Regions from separate parts of the Nocardiopsis sp. iso_238 genome, predicted to be linked through region 2. Evidence: riboswitches for the same ligand, from Rfam matches in the RefSeq annotation. Region 2 holds a riboswitch; each other region holds the start of a gene.
The links. A riboswitch is a leader RNA that binds a small molecule or an ion and turns the genes downstream of it on or off. The one in region 2 is predicted to bind thiamine pyrophosphate.
Positions count from the first base shown of each region.

Region 1: linked by a shared signal. The riboswitch ahead of AC0VYL_RS22575 (ECF transporter S component) and the one ahead of thiD (bifunctional hydroxymethylpyrimidine kinase/phosphomethylpyrimidine kinase) in region 2 are both predicted to bind thiamine pyrophosphate.
Region 3: linked by a shared signal. The riboswitch ahead of thiO (glycine oxidase ThiO) and the one ahead of thiD (bifunctional hydroxymethylpyrimidine kinase/phosphomethylpyrimidine kinase) in region 2 are both predicted to bind thiamine pyrophosphate.

Region 1 covers NZ_CM149668.1:4,991,068-4,993,260, reverse strand. The annotation lists gene AC0VYL_RS22580 (glycoside hydrolase family 19 protein) at 1-571, shown strand, start outside; TPP riboswitch at 711-818, shown strand; gene AC0VYL_RS22575 (ECF transporter S component) at 901-1,539, shown strand; gene AC0VYL_RS22570 (ABC transporter ATP-binding protein) at 1,542-2,193, shown strand, end outside.
Region 2 covers NZ_CM149668.1:4,477,167-4,479,359, reverse strand. The annotation lists gene AC0VYL_RS20240 (alanine/glycine:cation symporter family protein) at 1-31, shown strand, start outside; gene thiD (bifunctional hydroxymethylpyrimidine kinase/phosphomethylpyrimidine kinase) at 120-923, opposite strand; TPP riboswitch at 912-1,012, opposite strand; gene AC0VYL_RS20230 (DUF368 domain-containing protein) at 1,099-2,025, opposite strand.
Region 3 covers NZ_CM149668.1:2,046,757-2,048,949, reverse strand. The annotation lists gene thiE (thiamine phosphate synthase) at 1-457, opposite strand, end outside; gene AC0VYL_RS09135 (Rv2175c family DNA-binding protein) at 525-884, opposite strand; TPP riboswitch at 1,249-1,359, shown strand; gene thiO (glycine oxidase ThiO) at 1,358-2,193, shown strand, end outside.

The DNA.
Region 1 (2,193 bases), 510 kb from region 2:
GAACCCCTTCTACACCTACTCGGGCCTCACCACCGCCCTGAGCTCCTACCCGGGCTTCACCAACACCGGCAGCGTCGAGGTGCAGCGACGCGAGGCCGCGGCCTTCCTGGCCAACGTCAGCCACGAGACCGGCGGGCTGGTGTACATCAAGGAGATCAACGAGGACAACTACCCGCACTACTGCGACCTGAGCCAGCCCTTCGGCTGTCCGGCCGGCCAGTCCGCCTACTACGGCAAGGGCCCGATCCAGCTGAGCTGGAACTACAACTACAAGGCCGCCGGTGACGCCCTCGGCATCGACCTGCTGAACAACCCCTACCTGGTCGAGCAGGACGCCTCGATCGCCTGGCGGACCGGACTCTGGTTCTGGAACACCCAGTCCGGTGCCGGGACGATGTCGGGGCACACCGCCATCGTCGACGGTCACGGCTTCGGCGAGTCGATCCGCTCCATCAACGGCTCGATCGAGTGCAACGGCGGCAACCCCGGACAGGTGCAGAGCCGCATCAACACGTTCACCCAGTTCACCCAGATCCTCGGCACCACCACGGGGTCGAACCTGAGCTGCTGAACCCCGGGTGCCGTGAGGCACCCCTGACGGCACCCGAGCGGGGGTGCGACCGGCGACCACCGCCGGGCGCGCCCCCGCTTCTTCGTGTCCCGGAGGAGGGAAGGTCTTCACCGCGCGTCCTGTTTGCCCCATAATGGAGCCAATCCGACAGGGGAGCGCGTGAGCGCTGAGAGTGCGGCACCCGGCCGCAGACCCTTACACACCTGATCTGGGTCATGCCAGCGAAGGAAGTCGTAGGAAACCGCCGTCGTGCGTGCGTCAGCGCGCGCCCGACCGGCGCTCTTGGCCACATGGGCCCTCGTCACCCCGACGAAGGGACACCAACCATCATGAGTACCGAAAACCGCGGGACCGGCACCGGAGCCACCGCCGAACCCGGGGGCCCCGTCCGGGAGGTCCTCGCGAAGGCCCGGAGCTGGCGCACCGTCGACATCGTCGTCGCCGCCGTCATCGGCGTCGCGGTCGGCGTCGTCTTCTGGCTGTGGAACATCGTCTGGTCGGTCACCACACCGCTGTTCGTCGCGTTCCCGCCAGGGCAGGCCGTCGTCTACGGCATGTGGCTGATCTCCGGCGTGCTCGGCGGCCTCATCATCCGCAAGCCCGGCGCGGCCCTGCTCACCTCGATCGCCGCCGCCTCGGTCTCGGCCGTGCTGGGCACCCAGTGGGGGGTCATGGTCGTCGTCGACGGCACCCTCCAGGGGCTGCTGCCCGAACTGGTGTTCCTCGCCTTCGCCTACCGGCGCTGGAACATGGGCGTGGCCGTGCTCGCCGCCGCCGTCGCCGGGCTCTCCCCGGCCATCCGCGACAACATCGCCTACAACGTCACCTGGCCGATCGAGTACCAGCTCACCTACGGCGTGATCGTGGTGCTCAGCGCGGCCGTCATCGCGGGCGTCGGCGCGCGCCTGCTCACCACCGCGCTGGCCAGGTCCGGCGCGCTGGCCCCCTTCCCCTCGGCCAGGGGCTGACCGTGACACGACCCAACGCACGAGGGGCGCGCGTCGAACTCTCCGGCTGGGGATGGAAGCACTCCGGCCGTGACACGTACGCCCTGCGCGGGGTGGACCTCACCGTCGAACCGGGGGAGCGGGTCCTGCTGCTCGGAGCCTCGGGCGCGGGCAAGTCCACCCTGCTGCACTCCCTGGCCGGGCTCACCGGTGAGGACGGCGCGATCAGCGGGGAGCACGAGGGCTCGCTGCTGGTGGACGGAGCACCCGCCGACCGCGGCCGGGGCGGCGTCGGGCTGGTCAGCCAGGACCCCGAGACCCAGCTCGTGATGGCCCGGGCCGGGGACGACGTCGCCTTCGGACTGGAGAACCTGGGGGTGGACCCCGAGCACATCTGGCCCCGGGTCGAGCGCTCCCTGACGGAGGTCGGCTTCCCCTACGGCCTCCGGCACTCCACGGGCGCCCTCTCCGGCGGGGAGAAACAGCGCCTGGTCATCGCCGGCGCGCTGGCCATGCGGCCGCGCCTGCTGCTCCTGGACGAACCCACCGCCAACCTCGACCCCGCCGGGGCGGTGCTCGTCCGCGACCTGCTCTCCCGCCTGCTCCACGAGACCGAGGCCACCCTCGTACTGGTCGAACACCGGGTGGCCGACGTCGTGGACCTGGTGGACCGGG
Region 2 (2,193 bases):
GGACGTGATCATGGAGGACGTCAGCAAGTAGTGCCCGCTCGGCCGGGGACCTCCCCCGGCCGACGAGAGGGGGGACCGGCCGCCGTGGCCGGTCCCCCCTTCTGTCTGGCGTCGTCCGGTCACCACCAGGCGTGGAAGTGGTGCACCGGTCCCTGGCCGCCGCCCGCGTCGATCTCGTCGGCGCGGCGCAGGGCCTCGGTGAGGTAGGCCTTGGCGTCGGCCACGGCGGCCACGGTGTCCGCTCGCTGGGGGAGCAGCGCGGCGATCGAGGAGGAGAGCGTGCAGCCGGTGCCGTGGGTGTTGCGGGTGGCCACCCGCCCGGCGCGGAACTCGACCGGCTCCGCGACCCCGTCGACCAGCAGGTCGACACTCTCCTCACCAGGCAGGTGCCCGCCCTTGAGCAGGACGCGGCGCGGACCGAGTTCGAGGAGGCGTTCGGCCTGCCCCCGCATCTCCTTGAGGCTGGTGGCCTCGGTCTCGCCGAGCAGGTCGGCGGCCTCGGGAAGGTTGGGGGTGAGCAGGTCGGCGCGCGGCAGCAGGACGGAGCGCAGCGCCTCGATCGCGGACCGCTCCAGGAGGCGGTCCCCGCTCTTGGCGACCATCACCGGGTCCACGACCACGTTCGGCAGCCCGTAGCGGTCCACGGCGGACGCGACGGCCTCGGTGACCTCGGACGTGGACAGCATCCCCACCTTGACCGCGTGCACGGTCGCGTCGGTGAACAGGGTGTCCATCTGGTCGGTGACGAAGGACGCGGGGACACCGTGGACCCCGGTGACCCCGCGTGTGGACTGGGCGGTCAACGCCGTCACCACGGTCATCCCGAAGACTCCGTGGGCGGAGAACGACTTCAGGTCGGCCTGGACGCCGGCGCCCCCGCTGGGGTCGCTTCCGGCGATGGACACGACGTTGTACGCGCTCATTGGCGTTCCTTCGCTAGTACGAACTAGGGCAGGTTCGACGGGTGTGCTCTCAGCCGGGAGGAGTCTCTCCGGCACCCCGCGCCGCCGGGGCCTCGCGGCCCCGGCATCAGTGTTGGTTTGTGGTGGTTCCGACTGTAGTGGACGGCCCGCCGGAGCGGACCGTCCCCTCACGCGGTCAGACGGTGACGTTGTGGCGGGTCTCCACGCGCTCCTGCTGGGCGTGCCTGCGCTGCTCCCAGATGATCATGCCGACGACCACCACGAAGCCGCCGACGGCGAAGGCGAGCGTCACGGGGACGTCGGTCATCGGCAGCAGGTCGCGGTTCTCGTCCTGCCACGGCCACAGGGCGCGCAGCGAACCCGCCATCAGTCCGGTCAGCACCACGAGGGTGATGTGGTGGTGGTTCTCCAGCAGGAACTGGAGCACCTTCACGAACAGGGCCAGACCCGTGATCATGCCGAGCACGAAGACGGTGATGTAGGGGAGGTCCGCCGCGCGCAGGGCCGCCATGGTCGGCTCGTACAGGCCCAGGGTCAGCAGGATGAACGAACCCGACAGGCCCGGCAGCACCAGGGCGCAGATCGCGACGGCCGCCGCGAAGAAGACCACCACCGGGTGCGTGGGCAGGTTGGCGCCGGGCAGGCCGGTGAGCGTGAAGGCGAGCGCGGCGAAGACGAGGGCGACCGCGTAGTGCCAGGCCTTCCACTTCTTGCCCGCGCCGGTGTAGGGGATCCACAGGCAGGCCAGGACCAGGCCGAAGAACAGCGCGTAGGCGTACTGGGCGTGCGCCTCCACCAGCGGTGCGAGGAAGACGGCGGCCAGGACGAGTGCGAGGGCCATGCCGATGAGGGCGGGGACGAGCACCGACCAGTCGACCTGGCGGAACTGCTCCTGGGCACGCTCCTTGCCGCGGCCCCGGGGCACGTCCGTGACGTAGCGCTTGATACCGCTGACCACGTGGCCCGCGCCACCGATGAGCTTGTCGTAGAGGCCGACCATCAGTGCGACCGTGCCGCCGCTGATGCCGGGCAGTGCCTCGGAGGTGCCGACGGCCCCGCCGCGCACCGCGTTGAAGATGTAGGAGCCTACTGACTTGGCCATGTTGTCGGGCGCTGGCCCGGGAGTCTCCCGGGAGAGGGCGCCGTCCTCCGTCCTGATGGGGCCGCCGGTCCCGTGTGCACGGTCGACCGGCGGGTCAAAGGGGTGCTGTACAGCGCGGGTCGCGGGGACGACCTCCACCGGTTCGATACTCCGGCCCGCGCGGATGTT
Region 3 (2,193 bases), 2.4 Mb from region 2:
CCGGGCGGCCCGGCTTGGTGGGGGTCGCCCAGGTCGGGCCCACGCAGAAGTAGTCGCTCCCGGGCTCCTCCGCCGAACGGGCGGCGGCCTCGGGGTCGTTGTTGGAGCGGCCGACCAGCGGGTCGGCGCCGATGATGTCGCGGGCCAGGGGCACCGGCAGGTCGCGCTGGCCGAGGTGCAGGACGTCGGCGCGCACCGCGCGGGCGATGTCGGCGCGGTCGTTGACGGCGAGCAGGGCGCCGTGGCGTTCGCACGCCTCGCGCAGGACCTCCAGGGCGGCCAGTTCCTGGCGGGCCTCCAGGCCCTTCTCCCGGAGCTGGATGATGTCCACGCCCCCGGCCAGGGCAGCGTCCGCGAACTCCGCGAGATCACCGCTCTCGGTCCGGGCGTCGGTGCACAGGTACAGAAGGGATGCGTCCAGGCGCTCGCGCAGGCTGGTTCCGTGGCTCGTCCTCACGCGCCCCACCCTAACCAACGGCCCGGGGGACGTCACCGGGGCGGTGCGTCCCCGGGCCGTGGGCGGCTCAGAAGGCCATGCCCTGGGCCCGGCGGCGGACCTCGGTGCCCCGGTTCTCGCGCATGGCCTGGATCGGCGTGCCCGGCAGGGTGTCGTCCGGCGTGAACAGCCAGCGCAGGGCCTCCTCGGTGGAGAAACCGGCGTCGGTGAGCAGCACGATGGTGCCCGGCAGGCCCTTGACCAGGTCCGGGCCGTCCAGGAAGGCGGCGGGAATGGAGAGTTCGCCACCGCGCACCACGCCCATGAGGCGGTTCTCGCGGATGAGGGTCTTGATGCGGTTGGGGCTCACGCCCAGCGGCGCGGCCGCCTCACGCAGGGTCAGCCATTCGCCGACGAGTTCGTCGAGTTCACGATCGCTTTGTGTCACCCGTCCAATCTGCCACACCCGGCCGGGCCCCGGTGACCATCGCGCCGCTCCCGGGCCCCCTGCCTGGGAGATCCCCGCCACGACCGCCCTGGACGGGTTGTCCCAGGGCGTGTTTCTGTGGATGCTTTCGCCGGTGGCGGCAGAGCCGCCATCGATGCGAGCGGCCGTCGCCCCTACTGTGCACTGCTACGCAAGCTCCGCAGCCTCGCACAGCGGGGGCCCGGCAATCTCTCGCAAGCCGTGGAGCGAGAGGCAGCCCGGTGGTAACGCGAGGACACAGCGCCGAAGGCGTCCGTTGAGGGTGGTGGCGGGCGACGGGCGGGAGGAATGATCCAGAAAACACGGCCTAGGATGGGAGTGAAGAGAGACGTCCCGCGGGAGCCGGGTGGACCCGGCTGAGAGGGAGGCTCACCGCCTCCGACCGCACGAACCTGATCCGGGTCATTCCGGCGAAGGGAGTGGAACACGGCGCCGTGCGCACCGACGAGGTTCCCCCACAGAAGACGATTCATCCCACCAATGCGGTGGTCGTGGTCGGCGGCGGCGTCGTCGGCCGGGTCACCGCCTGGCGCGCCGCCCAGCGCGGCCTGGCCGTGACCCTGGTCGAACCCGACCCCGTCACCGCGCCCTCCGAGGCCCGCGCCTCCTCGACCGTCGCGGCGGGCATGCTCACCCCCGCCACCGAGGCGGTCTTCGGCGAGGAGGAGCTCATGGAGCTCGGGGTGCGCTCGGCGCGCCTCTACGACGACTTCGTCACCGAACTCCAGGAGGCTAGCGGCGTCGACGTCGGCCACCGCCGCACCGGGACGCTGCTGGTCGCCTTCGACCGCGACGACCTCGCGGTCCTCACCGACCTGCACGCGCTCCAGCAGCGCCTGGGCATCCCCACCGAGCGGCTCACCAGCCGCGAATGCCGACGCCTGGAACCCACGCTCGCGCCCGGCGTGCGCGGCGGGGTGCTGGCCCCCGAGGACCACTCCGTGAACCCGCGCGCGCTGCTCCTGGCCCTGGCCCGTGCCGGGGAACGCGCGGGCGTGCGCGAGGTCCCCGGGTACGCGGAGGAGATCGCCTCCCCCGGCACCCACGGGGCGCGCCTGGGCGTCCGCCTGGCCGACGGGACCGAACTGCCCGCCGAGCAGGTGGTGCTCGCCGCCGGGTGCTGGGGTGACCGGGTGCGGGTGCCCGAACCGGTGGTGCCGCCGCTGCGCCCGGTCAAGGGGCAGCTGCTGCGCGCCCGGGTGCCCGCCGGAGAACCCCCGCTCGTCAACCGCACCGTGCGCGGACTGGTGCGCGGCTTCCCCGTCTACCT